3 regions of the Rahnella aceris genome follow, and region 1 is predicted to be linked to each of the others. Evidence: riboswitches for the same ligand, from Rfam matches in the RefSeq annotation. Region 1 holds a riboswitch; each other region holds the start of a gene.
What was found. A riboswitch is a leader RNA that binds a small molecule or an ion and turns the genes downstream of it on or off. The one in region 1 is predicted to bind thiamine pyrophosphate.
Positions count from the first base shown of each region.

Region 2: another riboswitch for thiamine pyrophosphate. It lies ahead of thiB (thiamine ABC transporter substrate binding subunit); the one in region 1 lies ahead of thiM (hydroxyethylthiazole kinase).
Region 3: another riboswitch for thiamine pyrophosphate. It lies ahead of thiC (phosphomethylpyrimidine synthase ThiC); the one in region 1 lies ahead of thiM (hydroxyethylthiazole kinase).

Region 1 is NZ_JAADJV010000001.1:185,014-190,221, forward strand. Features, by position in the region: gene GW591_RS00915 (ArnT family glycosyltransferase) at 1-277, opposite strand, end outside; gene GW591_RS00920 (hypothetical protein) at 261-1,169, opposite strand; gene GW591_RS00925 (class I SAM-dependent methyltransferase) at 1,154-1,792, opposite strand; gene GW591_RS00930 (glycosyltransferase family 2 protein) at 1,823-2,812, opposite strand; TPP riboswitch at 3,103-3,201, shown strand; gene thiM (hydroxyethylthiazole kinase) at 3,236-4,045, shown strand; gene thiD (bifunctional hydroxymethylpyrimidine kinase/phosphomethylpyrimidine kinase) at 4,042-4,842, shown strand; gene GW591_RS00945 (hypothetical protein) at 4,850-5,208, opposite strand, start outside.
Region 2 is NZ_JAADJV010000002.1:268,165-273,372, forward strand. Features, by position in the region: gene GW591_RS13645 (MFS transporter) at 74-1,237, opposite strand; gene sgrT (glucose uptake inhibitor SgrT) at 1,398-1,583, opposite strand; gene sgrR (HTH-type transcriptional regulator SgrR) at 1,686-3,347, shown strand; TPP riboswitch at 3,388-3,517, shown strand; gene thiB (thiamine ABC transporter substrate binding subunit) at 3,561-4,544, shown strand; gene thiP (thiamine/thiamine pyrophosphate ABC transporter permease ThiP) at 4,520-5,208, shown strand, end outside.
Region 3 is NZ_JAADJV010000009.1:5,845-11,052, forward strand. Features, by position in the region: gene nfi (deoxyribonuclease V) at 1-244, opposite strand, end outside; gene hemE (uroporphyrinogen decarboxylase) at 254-1,318, opposite strand; gene nudC (NAD(+) diphosphatase) at 1,390-2,166, opposite strand; gene GW591_RS23870 (Rsd/AlgQ family anti-sigma factor) at 2,266-2,781, shown strand; TPP riboswitch at 2,855-2,981, shown strand; gene thiC (phosphomethylpyrimidine synthase ThiC) at 3,104-5,068, shown strand; gene thiE (thiamine phosphate synthase) at 5,065-5,208, shown strand, end outside.

The DNA.
Region 1 (5,208 bases):
AAAGAGGCGAGCTTAGTAAAGTTGCGATATTATCTATCATTCCCGCAATGATATAATAAAGTGCTGGGTGCTCGAGTCTGTTCAACTTTACAGAACCATATGATTTTCCAGATATATAATCAGGGAAGCCGTGTTTGGCAACATCAAGAACATATCCGAGATGCGGGTTTTCATCAGGAAACAACCCTAAGTCAGTGTTTAAATAGTAGCCAGTGCAAAGGATGAAAAAAATCACAAACACAAGCAGGGCCATTTTATCTTTATTTAACAGGCTCATGACTTTTATCCTTTTTGATATTCAATAGCGTGTATACATAGAAATAGAATACGACATCCCCGAGAACGGTGACAAAACGCCCTAATACCACGGCTAGCAACAATTCAGACTCTGGGATAATAGATCGCAGACAAAAAACAATAACTAACTCTCTTATGCCCACTCCTGCTGGCGCTCCCGGAGTGATTAACCCTACAAGCCATGCAATGGTATATGCGCCAAATATATAAATATAGTAGTTTAATGGTATTCGTTCTTTGAATGAAATTTCTGTTAAAATAAAAGTAAATATTATTGCAGACAGAGAAAGAAATAGTAGTTGCAATAAGAATGCATACGAAAGTTGCTTACTAAAAAATACTTTAATTACAGCGAAGGTTATGATGATGCTTAAGACGGTAATCATTACCCCTATAACTTGCGGTATGACGGGGAATATTATTGGTATAATGAGAAATATAGAGGTACTACCTGCTATTGCTATCAATATTAATTCATAAAAATTTGATTTTAAAACTTGCCTGGAAGGGTATCCTGAAGCCATTGCTATAGCTTGTCTTCCCGCTATATGAAAAATATTCCCGGGAATATATTTAGCAAGCTGAGATATCCCATAAGTTCTGATTGCCCACCTTTTTTCGACAGAAATAGTCAAGTGAAGTAAGATGCTTTTCCATGCAATAGCAAGTAACAAATTTATTATGCCATAGCATATGGCCATAAACCCAATCAATAACCAAGAGACAGGAGGTAAAGATTGAATGTCCGCTTTTTGCCAATAATTATGGAGGCGTGCTACGACAAAAATGACGCCGATTATTGCCAATCCGCTACCCAGGATATTAAGTGCGATATTTATCGTCGATTTATTAAATTTTAACGCTGGCGACATAAAATCATTGTCCATGGTAATGGGCTTTTCACTTCAACAATAATGAAGTGTTTATCAACTAATTCTATGAATGATTTTTTTGACCAGTGTTGTAAGTGACCGGGAGTGTTTCCAATATCCTTAACATATTTCCCACGGGCAAGGTTAAGTACTCGCCACAAAGGCTCTCTGGGAACACTTAATATGACATAATTATCGGCTACTTTTTTTATTGCCTTTAAGCCTGCTTCAGGATCTTCCAGATGCTCCAGCACCTCGCAACAGACAATCAGCTCCGCAGAATCCTCAGATTTATTGAGGTCATAAATACTTCTTGTTTTGAATAATGAAGCGGGCAAATTTTCTGAGGATGAGTTTTCTTGTGCAATACTAATAATTTGTTGTGAAAAGTCACACCCCCTCGCATCAATTCCCTCTTTATTCCACTTAAGAACCCAATATCCTTCGCCACATCCAACTTCATGGATCGTCTGAGGATCAACGGTTGCAACAAGTCCTGAAAGAGAATTCTCGAACCCTTTCATCATCCAGCGTACTATTGGATTTTTAGAAGCATATTTATTGTAATTATTACCTACAACAATACCATCTTCAGTTTTACCACCAGCAATTTTTATAGCCATCATTTTTCCTATTGTAATAATTTTCTAGTTTTATAATTGATCTTTTTCAGGTGGATAATTTTTTTTTGCCAAAGGTTGAGGATTTCTGTTGTGCAGTTGTGCGGTTTTAAATCTTAAATCTTCAAGTAATGTTCTGTTAGCAGAAAGCAAATCTGCAACGAATGCAATCAGCAAGGTCTGAAATCCCATCCCCAACAAGATAGATGCCAAAATTAGAGACTGTATATTTCCTGTGCCATCTCCCGTAAAGTATTTGAATAAGAAACGTAGTCCGATCAAAAATCCAATGGTGAAAAGTGTCAAGCCAATGGTTCCAAAAAATCTGAATGGACGATAGATCACGAATATTCTTATAATTGTGATTACGCTTCTTTTGATATATGAAAATGTACTTTTCACCAGTCGGGAAGGGCGTAAGTCATCATTTACTCTGATAGGTACGGATGTAATAGAGATGTTTTTCTGTCCGGCTTGGATAATAGTTTCAAGGGTATAAGTATAATTACTGAAAACTATAAGCTTTTGAGCCGTTTCGCGGTTAATTGCACGAAAACCACTGGGCGCGTCAGGAATATCCGTTTTACTGGCCGTCCGCACAACCCAACTCCCTAGTTTTTGAAGTAATTTCTTCAAAGGTGAGAAGTGTTCAATTGCCTGAATTGGACGTTCCCCAATAACAAATTCTGCCTGTGACGAGAGTATTGGGGCAACTAATTTCGGAATATCATCTGCATTATATTGATTATCGGCATCAGTATTGACGATGACGTCGGCACCAAATTTTAAACAGGCATCAATTCCTGTCATGAATGCATAAGCCAGGCCTTTATTGGTCTTATGCCTGACTATGTGGTCTACGCCATTTTTCCTGGCCACGTCGATGGTATCGTCTGAGCTGCCATCATCAATAATCAGCCATTCAACGCTATCAAAGCCTTCAACATGCCGGGGCAAGGCATTCAGAGCAATAGCCAACGTGCCACCTTCATTAAAGCAAGGTATTTGTATAATTAATTTCACATCACATTCCTCTGCTAACGCTGATGTATATTATTCATGAATTTAATATAATCATTTCAATAAGTAAAAGCACTTATAGATATTCTTAAGCATATATAAAACCAGACGGTATTTGATATAGATTAGCAGGTATATGTGATGCTTGTGGCAAAAATAACATATTAATGAAAAGCCGCCTTAGTAAGGGTATTCCTGTCAAACCAATGGATATGTTAATACTGTCCTATTAGAGAACAGTGGTTTTTAACGCATTTCCTGATTGATCTTCTGACCTCCGCCGCCAATAATGTTCCCTTGACTCGGGGTGCCCGCTGCAAAGCAGGGCTGAGATTTTACCCGTATTACCTGATCTGGATTATGCCAGCGTAGGGAAGTCAGGTATCTCTCCTGATACCGCCTTCCTGAGTGCCGGTGGGGAGATTTATGAATACCCGACCTACCTTCTTGCCCGGCGCCTTAGCCGCCACTTCTCTGAAACGACTCCGCCTTTCAGCGCCGCTGGTTCACTGCCTGACCAACGACGTGGTGCAATCTTTTACCGCCAATGTCCTGCTGGCGCTGGGTGCATCTCCGGCGATGGTGGTTGATCCCGCCGAAGCGGCGCAATTTGGCGCCATTGCTGATGCCTTATTGGTGAACGTCGGCACGCTGACACATCCCCATGCCGATGCGATGCGGGCGGCTATTCACGCAGCCAGTCAGGCCGGAAAGCCCTGGGTGCTGGATCCGGTTGCTGTCGGCGGTCTGAGCTGGCGTACAGAATTCTGTCGTGAAATCATCACACTTAAACCTGCCGCAATCCGCGGTAATGCCTCGGAAATCCTGGCTCTCAGCGGCCTCAGTGCGTCCGGGCGGGGCGTGGACAGCGGTGATGATTCCCTTTCTGCCTTACCTGCCGCACAGCAACTGGCGCGGGAGACCGGCGCGGTAGTGGCTGTGACGGGTGAAACCGATTACGTCACCGACGGGATGCGCAGTTGGGCGGTGGCTGGCGGACATCCGATGATGACCCGCGTGGTGGGTACCGGATGCGCATTATCTGCGGTGGTGGCGGCCTTTGTGGCTTTGCCGGGTGATCGCCTGGATAACGTGGCCGCCGCCTGCCGGGTGATGTCCTGTGCCGGCGAGCGCGCCTGTGCGGTCGTGAAGGGGCCGGGCAGTTTCACGCCTGAATACTTCGATAATCTGTATTTAATGGGCGAGGAATGGCTGAATGGCGAGGAAATACAATGAAACGTATTAATGCACTGACGATTGCAGGCACAGATCCGAGTGGCGGGGCGGGGATCCAGGCGGATTTGAAAACCTTCTCGGCGCTGGGTGCGTACGGCACCAGTGTGATCACCGCGCTGGTGGCGCAGAACACCCGTGGTGTGCAGTCGGTCTATAACATTGAGCCCGGTTTCGTTTCAGCGCAGCTCGATTCCGTACTGAGCGATGTGCGGATCGACAGTGCGAAAATCGGCATGCTGGCGAACAGTCAGATTGTGGAGGCGGTTGCGGAGCGACTCAGACATTATCAGCCGCCGTTTGTGGTGCTGGATACCGTGATGCTGGCGAAAAGTGGCGATCCGTTACTGCTGCCGGAGGCCGTGGATGCCGTGCGTCGTTTGCTGATCCCGCAGGCTTCCATTATTACGCCAAATCTGCCCGAAGCGGCGGCGTTACTGGACTGTGCGGTGGCGGCGAATGAAACCGAAATGCGTGAGCAGGGAGAAGCCTTACTGGCGATGGGATGTGGTGCCGTGCTGATGAAAGGGGGACATCTGAGTGATGAGGAAAGCCCTGACTGGCTGTTTGTGACCGGTTCCCGTGAGCGGTTTACTGCGCCGCGTGTGAATACCCGACATACCCATGGCACCGGTTGCACGCTGTCGGCCGCGCTGGCCGCGTTACGTCCGCGTCATCACAACTGGGCCGATACGGTACGCGAAGCCAAAGCCTATTTACAGCAGGCGCTGATGCAGGCCGACTCACTGGAAGTCGGCCACGGTATCGGGCCTGTGCATCATTTCCACCGCTGGTGGTAACCGCGGATTATGCCTGGTGCTGGGTTTCGCTCAGCGCCTGTTCAACCTGATGAAATTTCGTCAGCGCCTTTTGCAAATGAACGGCATCAAACGGGTTCAGCGGATAGAATTTTTCTTCTTTACGCGGGCGCAGCATGACGCGGATTTTAGTTGCTGACATCCGTTCAAACAGATAGCTGGCAATATCGTCGTTCTCCTCGTCCTGCCACGACAGCAGCAATGCCGCATGCTCACCGCTGCGGCGGCCAATAAATTGTCCGTGTGACCACAGCCCTTCAAATTCGCCATCCTTTTGCAGTTTTTTGCCACTGAACCACGGTGATTCAGCCAGCGTCAGGAGGGCTTGCGGCGTGATATCCGCATACA
Region 2 (5,208 bases), on a different contig from region 1:
AGCAAAAAACGGAATATATTATTCAGTTGAATAGGTTAAAGAGCGAATAAATCGCTCATTAACCTTACGTCATTTAAACATCTTTGACTTTATACATCAGCCCGAGCGCCACCACCGCCAGCACAGTTGCCGCCCAGTAGACCGGATAATGGCCGAAGTTTTCCACGATAAAGCCCTGCAGCAACCCCGCGCAAATCACACCGGTGGAAATGCTGTTGGTGAATAGCGTAGTCGCTGAACCTGCCCTTCCCGGCATCAGATCCTGAAAATACAGCATGCCGATCCCCGCCACGATGCCGATGAAAATCGCATTGAACAGTTGCAGGATCATCAGCGCCGCCTTGAACTGAAACGCCACCAGTCCGGCATAGAAAATCACACCACTCGCCACGGCATACAGCATCAGCTTGCGTTTGCCGGTACGTTTCACCAGATATCCGGCCAGCAACATGGCAGGAATTTCCAGCCCGGCCGCCGTCCCCATCAGCAAGCCTGCCAGCCCTTCCGGCAGGCCCAAATCGCTGGTGATGTACAGCGGCATATCAATGACATACATGATATTGCAGGTCCACATCAGCAAAGAAGAAAAGAACAGCAGACGAACATCTTTGTTACGCCAGGCGCTGGCATGCACTACTTTTTCGTCCACTGGCAGTTCAAGGCGTGGTACTGAGGGCAGGAAAAACAGAATCATCAGTATGCTGCCGACAAACACCGCTGCCGCACTCAGGTACATTGGCGTAAAGCCGTAGTTCAACGCCACCATGAACGACAGCGGCGGGCCAAGCACCCAGGCCAGCGAGAGCATCGCACGCATCATCGAGCTGAACATCACCACTTCACTGGCGGAGCGATCCGCATGTTCCCGCGCCAGTGCAAAGAGCTGGGGCATCGACGCGTTACCTATGGCTGCCAGCAACACACCGACAGTGATCAGCACCAGATAATCGCGGCTGAAGGCAAAGACCAGACTGTTGCCGATCGCCATCAGGCAGCAGAACATCAGCAATTTCCGCCGGTCGCCTTTGTTATCGGAACGGTTAGCCAGCAGAAAGCTGATCGCGATCCCCGCGATGGCGTTAACGGTATAAAAGAAGCCGACCCACAGCGGACGGACCTTCACTTCGTTGGTCAGAAACAGACTCAGCGTCGGCGCCTGTAATGCACCCGCCACGCCGCACAGCAAGGAGACCACCAGAAAGGTGACATAAATACGATTAAAACGAGGTTTTGACATGACGTCGTCCCTGAGAAATGAATGCAGATAAAGCAAGACAGACAGTGTAGCGAAGTTTCAGTCGGTTCTGGAAAATGAGCATAAAAAAACCAGTGAGTTTCCTCACTGGCTGGTGACAATACACCATTACTCAGAAAATCGAATTTAGTCAGACCTGAAGTCACAGTCGCCGGCGGTATTGCTCGTCGTCCATCGTTTCCATATCCCACTGCGTGAGACGGGACAGAATATCCAGACGGTACTGCACCGGAACCCAGGACAGCCAGTCTGCATGATTTTTAGAGGCGTTTTTTTTGATGGCTTCAAAATAACGCTGATAGAAACGGGCGTTCAGACTGCGTTTCATGATGATCTCCGGTTGTTCACAACAGGCTTTCGTTGAGAAACAGTATCGGCGTAATATGAGGAAAGATAAATTGATGAAGATCGGCCACGGAGTTCCTCTTTTATGTCCTCATCCCGTTTGCAACAACAGTTCATCCGCTTATGGCAAAGCTGTCACGGTGAAGAAACTGAAACGACATTACAGGCACTGTCAGAAGTCCTGAACTGTTCACGCAGACACATGCGCTCGTTGCTCAGCACCATGCAGGGACAGGGCTGGCTGACGTGGGATGCAGAGGCCGGACGCGGCAAACGATCCACGCTGAAATTTCTTTATACCGGGCTGGCACTCCAGCAACAGCGCGCTGAAGAGCTGCTGGAACAGGACAGCATTGATCAGCTGGTACAACTGGTCGGCGACAAAACCCTGGTGCGCCAGATGCTGCTGTCCCAGCTCGGTCGCAGTTTCCGTCAGGGCAAACATATTCTGCGCGTACTGTATTATCGCCCGCTGATGAATCTGCTGCCCGGCACCATGTTGCGCCGTTCAGAAACCCACATTGCCAGACAAATCTTTAGCGGCCTGACACGCATAAATGAGGAAAATGGGGAAGCGGAAGGCGATTTAGCCCATCACTGGCAGGAAGTTTCGCCGCTGCACTGGCGGTTTTATCTGCGCCCCGCCATTCATTTTCATCATGGTCGCGAACTCGAGATGGCAGATATTATCGCCACGTTTATTCGCCTGAAAACGCATCCGCTGTTCAGCAACCTGAAATCAGTCACGACGCCCACGGCGAATGTCATAGATATCCACCTGAATGAACCCGACCGCTGGCTGCCGTGGTTGTTTGGCAATATCCACGCGATGATCCTGCCGCAGGAATGGCAGTCACTGCCTGATTTTGCCCGCCATCCGGTCGGCACCGGCCCTTACGCCGTGGTGCGTAATCTGAAAACACAGCTGCGCATCCGCGCCTTTGACGATTATTTTGGCTTCCGGGCACTGATCGACGAGGTGAATATCTGGGTATTACCGGAACTGAGTGAAGAGCTGGTGCATTCCGGCGTACAGCTTCAGGCCGATGAATCAGGCAAAAGCGAGCTGGAAAGTCGCCTTGAAGAAGGCTGCTATTTCCTGTTATTTGACCAGCGTTCGCCGGTCGGACAATCTGAAGAAACACGCCAGTGGTTGTGCGATTTACTCAATCCCATCGCCTTACTGAATAATGCCGAACCGATTTACCAGCGCTACTGGTCTCCGGCGTATGGCCTGCTGCCGCGATGGCATCACAAAGCGCCCCGGCCACGTCCGCCCAAACCGCAAAACCTGACGCAGGTAACGCTGACATTTTACGGCGAGCATTCCGAACATCAGGCGATCTGCAACGCCCTGCGCCCGTTGCTGGCGGAAGAAGGTATCGAACTGATTATTCAGATAGTGGATTACGCAGTCTGGCACCGCGGCGATGCCAAAAGTGATCTGTGGCTCGGCAGTGCCAACTTCACCCTGCCGCTGGAGTTTTCACTGTTCGCGCATTTCTACGAATTGCCGCTGGCAAAGCATTGCTTTAGCGAAGAGATGAACGACGATGCCGCCCTGTGGCACGCCGGGAATTTATCGATGGCGAAATGGAGCCAGAAACAGACGGTCAGCCATCAGATCCATCCCCTGTTCCATCACTGGCTGGTGCTACAGGGGCAACGCAGTATGCGCGGTGTGCGTATGAACACCCTCGGCTGGTTCGACTTTAAATCCGCCTGGTTTGCCCCACCGGACAGTTAATCGGACTATCGCATCGCGCCGTTAATCTCTAGAATGACATCCGTTCTCAACGGGGTGCCCGACTTGTTAAAGCTGCGATGTAAACGCCGTGAGCAAGTTTGGCTGAGATTTGAAACCCGTCGAACCTGATCCGGTTAATCCCGGCGGAGGGATTTGAGACTGCGCGATGCTTACTCAAAATCCTTTGCCCTTTCATTTTTTTGGAGCGCAAAGTTGAAAAAATTACTGTCCTGCCTGCTGTTACTTTCTGCACCTGCATTTGCGTCAAAACCTGTTTTGACGGTTTATACCTACGATTCTTTCTCTGCTGACTGGGGCCCCGGTCCCGCCATTAAAAAAGCCTTTGAAGCCCAATGCGGCTGCGAACTGAAATACGTGGCGCTGGAAGATGGCGTGTCTTTGCTCAACCGTCTGCGGATGGAAGGTAAAAACAGCAAAGCCGACATCGTGCTGGGGCTGGATAACAACCTGTTGCAGGCCGCTGAACAAACCGGTTTATTCGCCAAAGCACCGAAAACCAACGCCAGACTGACGGTGCCAGGCGGCTGGAATGACAGCACTTTCGTGCCTTACGATTACGGTTATTTCGCCTTCGTCTACGACAAAAATAAACTGAAGAATCCGCCAAAAAGCCTCGATGAGCTGATCAACAGCGACCAGAAATGGAAAGTGATTTATGAGGATCCACGCACCAGTACACCGGGTCTGGGCCTGATGCTGTGGATGCAAAAAGTCTACGGCGATAAAGCGCCGCAAGCGTGGGAAAAACTGGCGAAGAAAACTGTCACCGTCACTAAAGGCTGGAGCGAGGCTTACGGTTTATTCCTCAAAGGTGAAAGCGACCTGGTGCTGAGCTACACCACCTCTCCGGCATACCATATTGTCGAAGAGAAGAAAGATAACTACGCCGCAGCCGATTTTACCGAAGGGCATTACATGCAGGTCGAAGTGGCGGGCCAGCTGGCAAACAGCAAGCAACCGAAACTTGCTGAACAGTTCATGAAGTTCGTCACCACGGAAGATTTCCAGAAAGTGATCCCGACCGGCAACTGGATGTATCCGGTGGTGAATACCCCGCTGCCTGACGCTTTTAAACAACTGACGATTCCGGCCAAATCTCTGCAATACAGCGCACAGGATGTCGCTACTCATCGTTCACAATGGATCCAGGCATGGCAGAACGCCGTCAGCCATTGATCCCTCGCTGGCTGTTGCCGGGCGTCATCGCGTCACTGGCTATGTTGCTGGTGGCAGTACTGGCCTTAGGCTCTCTGTGGCGTCATGCGCCACAGATAAGCGGCGCATCGCTCTGGCACGATCCTTATCTCTGGCATGTGATCTGCTTTACTTTCTGGCAGGCGCTGCTTTCAGCGCTTTGCTCGGTGCTGCCCGCAATTTTGCTGGCACGCACCTTGTTCCGCCGCCGTTTCCCCGGCCGTCAGCTGTTATTACGTTTATGTGCGATGACGCTGGTCTTGCCGGTTTTGGTGGCGGTGTTTGGCATTCTCAGTGTCTACGGAAGACAGGGCTGGCTGGCGCAAATTTGCGGCTGGCTGGGCATGGATTACCGTTTCTCGCCGTATGGTTTACAGGGCATTTTGCTGGCGCACGTCTTTTTCAATCTGCCGCTGGCAGCGCGGCTCTTAGTGCAGGCACTGGAAAATATCGCCGTTGAGCAGCGCCAGCTCGCCGCACAACTCGGCATGAATATCTGGCAGCAATTCCGCTTTGTGGAATGGCCTGCCATTCGCCGGCAGATATTCCCCGCCGCCGCCTTAATCTTTATGCTGTGTTTCGCCAGCTTCGCCACGGTGCTTTCACTGGGTGGCGGTCCGCAGGCAACGACCATTGAACTCGCCAT
Region 3 (5,208 bases), on a different contig from region 1:
GGAAGGAAAGGAAACCGGGAATGTACGGCATAACAGTGGGAATGCGGGCAATCTGATATTCCACCAGTTCCAGCGTTGGGTAGCGCAAAACAGCCACCGCCGCACGTGTCACCTCACCGCCCTGTTCGAAACCGACATCCACTCCCGCGATCAACGCGGGAGTGGTAAATCCTGGCGGATCCTGCAGTTCGATCTGATCTGCGAGGATCCGTTGTTCTTCACGTAAAGCACGGGTATCGATCATACCGGGATTTCACTCGTGATATTGCCGGGACAGGCTATGCACCGCTTCCACAAAGGCACCCGCATTTTCCGGCGGGACATCCTGATGAATGCCGTGGCCCAGATTGAACACATGACCATTGCCTTTGCCGAAACCGGCCAGAATGGTCTCCACTTCCTGTTCTATACGCACTGGCGAGGCATACAACATTGAAGGATCCATGTTGCCCTGAATCGCGACTTTGTCACCCACACGACGGCGTGCATCGGCAATATCGGTGGTCCAGTCCAGACCCAGCGCATCGCACCCCGTTGCGGCCATCGCTTCCAGCCACTGACCACCGCCTTTGGTAAACAGAGTCACCGGCACACGACGTCCTTCGTTTTCACGGATCAGACCATCAACAATTTTGTGCATATAGTTCAGGGAGAATTCGCGGTAATCGCGAGGAGTCAACACGCCGCCCCAGGTGTCAAAAATCATCACAGACTGGGCGCCAGCTTTGATCTGTGCATTAAGGTAAAGAATGACGCTGTCTGCCACTTTATCGAGTAACAGATGCATAGTCGCCGGATCGGCGTACATCATCTTTTTGATTTTGGTGAAGGCTTTACTGCTGCCCCCTTCTACCATATACGTCGCCAGCGTCCACGGGCTGCCGGAGAAACCGATAAGCGGCACTTCACCTTGCAGGTTTTTACGGATGGTACGCACGGCATTCATGACATACCCGAGTTCCATTTCAGGATCCGGAACCGGCAGTTTTTCGACATCGGCACGATTCGTCAGTGGTGAAGAAAAACGCGGGCCTTCACCGGCTTCAAAATAGAGCCCCAGCCCCATCGCATCAGGAATGGTCAGGATGTCAGAGAACAGGATCGCCGCATCCAGCGGATAGCGACGAAGCGGCTGCAAAGTCACTTCACAGGCCAGCTCGGCATTCTTGCACAGCGACATAAAATCACCGGCTTCAGCGCGGGTTGCTTTGTACTCCGGCAAATAACGACCAGCCTGACGCATCATCCAGACCGGTGTAATGTCCACTGGCTGACGTAACAAAGCACGCAGGTAACGGTCGTTTTTCAACTCATTCATTCTTGCTCTTTCCTTCAGTATTCGGGCCGCCCGACAATCATCTGACAGCATTCTATCACGTAAAATCGCCTCTACTCTTCGTGTTCGGCACGACAAAGGGCAACGGTGTCTTCAATCAGGCGGCGCGCAATCGTCCCGGGCGGTGGCAACTGCGGCAATGCATCAAAGCGATACCAATTCGCGTTAAGCAACTCTTTCGGGTCATGCTGTATGTCGCCACTGTCGTAATCCGCCATAAATGCCATCATCAGCGAATTGGGGAACGGCCAGGGCTGGGAACTGATGTAACGGACATTTTTCACCCGGATGTTACTTTCTTCCATCACTTCACGTGCCACAGTTTCTTCCAGCGTTTCTCCGACTTCCACGAAACCCGCCAGAACCGTGTGAATACCATTACGATGGCGGACATGCTGCGCAAGCAAAATCTCATCCCCCTTACGGATAGCCACAATGATGCAGGGCGCAATCTGCGGATAATAGCGTTCGCGACAGTGCCCGCAGAGTGCAGCCCACTCGGTTTTGCTGACGTGCATTTCATGTCCGCAGTAACCGCAAAACTTGTGAGAACGGTAAAACTCTGACAACTGCACACCACGCCCGACCAACTGGAATAATCCGCGATCCTGATCCAGCAACTGACGGGCGGAAACCATATGGTTTGGCATCGTCTGACGAACCAGCCAGACAGGTTCGCCCTGCCATTCGCCGATCTGCCGCGCTGTTTTACCGGTCAGAGAAAATTGTGCGGCGCTGCCAAACGGCAGTTCACCCTCAGGCAGCCATAGCTTGCCTTCCTGGCTGATGATCCACCAACCGTTGTGTTGCTCAGTAATCTGTAATTCCATAATTGTTGTTGCATAACCTCGTCGGGACTGACAATCTGAGTAAGATATTTACATATTAGTAACTTTTGGTTACTTTTTTTGTCGCTCACGGAGTCAACCATGCTAAATCGTCTGGAAAGACTGACCCAACGCGTTGGTGGCAGTAATGAGTTAGTGGATCAATGGCTGCACGCACGCAAAGAACTGCTGGTTTCGTACTGCACTTTCGTCGGTCTGAAACCCAATAAAGAAAAACATACACCTTTGAATGAAAAGGCGCTGGACAGTTTTTGCCATCATCTGGTCGACTATCTTTCTGCCGGGCATTTTCATCTCTATCCACGCATCATTGAAGAAGTCGATGGCGCAGGCAGCCCGAAAAAAGTACAGGCGGCAAAAATCTACCCTGCTCTGGAGCTGAATACTGAAGCTATCATGGCTTTCCATGACAGTTACACAGAAACTGATATTGACGATGACAATGCTTTCGCGTTTCACTATGCATTATCGGATATCGGTGAGGCATTAGATGCCCGTTTTCAACTGGAAGATCAATTAATTATCATGGCTTTTGAGCCTGCCCCGGAGAGTGTGCCACCTTCGGAAAATGAGCCTGATCTCGCCAGACCGGCTTAACACGTTGCCACAATAAAACCCTGCTCAGGGTTATGGTTTTACTTGTAGTTTAAAAAAACGCCTCCTATATTGAGGCTTCTTGTCGGAGTGCCTAGCGCATAATTTTCTGTTGAGAATTACGCCAGGCTGAGACCGTTAATTCGGGATCCGCGGAACCTGATCGGGTTAGTACCCGCGAAGGGAACAAGAGTAATGTTATGCGTTCAGCGCAATCAGGCATCTGCCTGCATAAGGCCGCCCGTGCTGCACCGCCCATTTTTACTCCTGCCGTAAACCTCCTGACAAGCAATTTTCCATCACGTTTTTTTGCGAGGAATTTGCTATGTCGAGTACCCAAAAACCCGTTATTTCTGAAAAGAAACCGTCAAATCGCCGTGAACAACGCGCGCAGGCACAATCGTTTATCGACAGCTTGCAGGGCGAAGCTTTCCCCAACTCCCGGCGTATTTATCTTGAAGCTGACCGCGAAGATATCCGCGTGCCGATGCGTGAAATCCAGCTCAGCCCGACGCTGGTCGGCGGCGGCAAAGACAATCCGCAGTTCGAAGAAAACGAAGCAATTCCTGTTTACGACACCGCCGGACCTTACGGTGATCCGGCGGCAGTTATCGACGTGCATACCGGTCTGGGAAAATTACGCGCCCGCTGGATAAACGAGCGTGCGGACACGCAGGAACTTTCACAGGTCAGTTCCGGTTTTACTCAGCAGCGGCTGGCGGATGACGGGCTGGACCACCTCCGCTTCGAACACCTGCCGCGCCCGCGCAAAGCCATTGCGGGTAAAAATGTCACGCAACTGCATTACGCCCGCAAAGGCATCATCACACCTGAGATGGAATTTATCGCCATTCGCGAAAATATGGGGCGTGAACGGATCCGCGGCGAGGTTCTGCGCCAGCAACATCCCGGCGAAAGCTTTGGCGCGCATCTGCCCGCCAGTATCACTGCAGAGTTTGTGCGACAGGAAGTGGCTGCCGGGCGCGCGATTATTCCCGCCAACATTAACCACCCTGAATCAGAGCCGATGATCATCGGGCGTAATTTCCTGGTGAAAGTGAACGCTAATATCGGCAACTCGGCGGTGACATCTTCCATCGAAGAAGAAGTGGAGAAACTGGTGTGGTCGACACGCTGGGGCGCGGACACCGTAATGGATCTCTCCACCGGACGTTATATACATGAAACCCGTGAATGGATCCTGCGTAACAGTCCGGTACCGATCGGCACCGTGCCGATTTATCAGGCCCTGGAAAAAGTGAACGGTGTGGCCGAAGATCTGAACTGGGAAATATTCCGCGATACATTGCTTGAACAGGCCGAGCAAGGCGTCGATTACTTCACCATTCACGCCGGTGTGTTGCTGCGTTATGTGCCGATGACCGCCAAACGCCTGACCGGGATCGTGTCGCGCGGTGGTTCGATCATGGCGAAATGGTGTCTGTCACATCATCGCGAAAGCTTCCTGTTTGAGCATTTCCGCGAGATCTGTGAAATCTGCGCCGACTATGATGTCTCGCTTTCATTGGGCGACGGCCTGCGTCCGGGTTCGATTCAGGATGCCAATGACGAAGCGCAATTCGCCGAATTACGCACACTGGGCGAACTGACCAAAATTGCCTGGGAATACGATGTTCAGGTGATGATCGAAGGTCCGGGACATGTGCCGATGCAGATGATCCGCCGCAACATGACCGAAGAACTCGAGCAGTGTCACGAAGCCCCGTTCTATACCCTCGGTCCGCTGACTACCGATATCGCGCCGGGTTACGATCACTTCACGTCCGGTATTGGCGCCGCGATGATTGGCTGGTTTGGCTGCGCCATGCTCTGTTATGTCACGCCGAAAGAGCATCTGGGCCTGCCGAACAAAGAAGACGTTAAGCAGGGTTTGATTACCTACAAAATCGCAGCACATGCTGCCGATTTAGCTAAAGGCCATCCCGGTGCCCAAATCCGCGATAACGCCATGTCAAAAGCGCGTTTCGAATTCCGCTGGGAAGATCAGTTTAATCTGGCTCTCGATCCGGCAACGGCACGCGCCTACCACGATGAAACGCTGCCGCAGGAATCCGGCAAAGTTGCACACTTCTGCTCGATGTGTGGCCCGAAATTCTGCTCGATGAAAATCACTCAGGAAGTTCGCGATTACGCCGCTGCGCTTGAAGCCAAAGCCCAGCCAATAGAACTCGTTGAATCCGGTATGGCGCAGATGTCTGCCGAATTCCGTTCGCGCGGCGGTGAGCTTTATCACCCGGCCGATAACCTCAGTTCGGAGAGCAGCAAATGAATCCGTCCTCTCAATCCTTTCCTGCCGTTCCATTCCACCTCGGTTTATATCCGGTCGTTGATACCGTGGAATGGATTGCCCGTCTGCTGGACGCGGGCGTTAAAACACTGCAACTGCGTGTGAAAGATTTGCCTGATGAG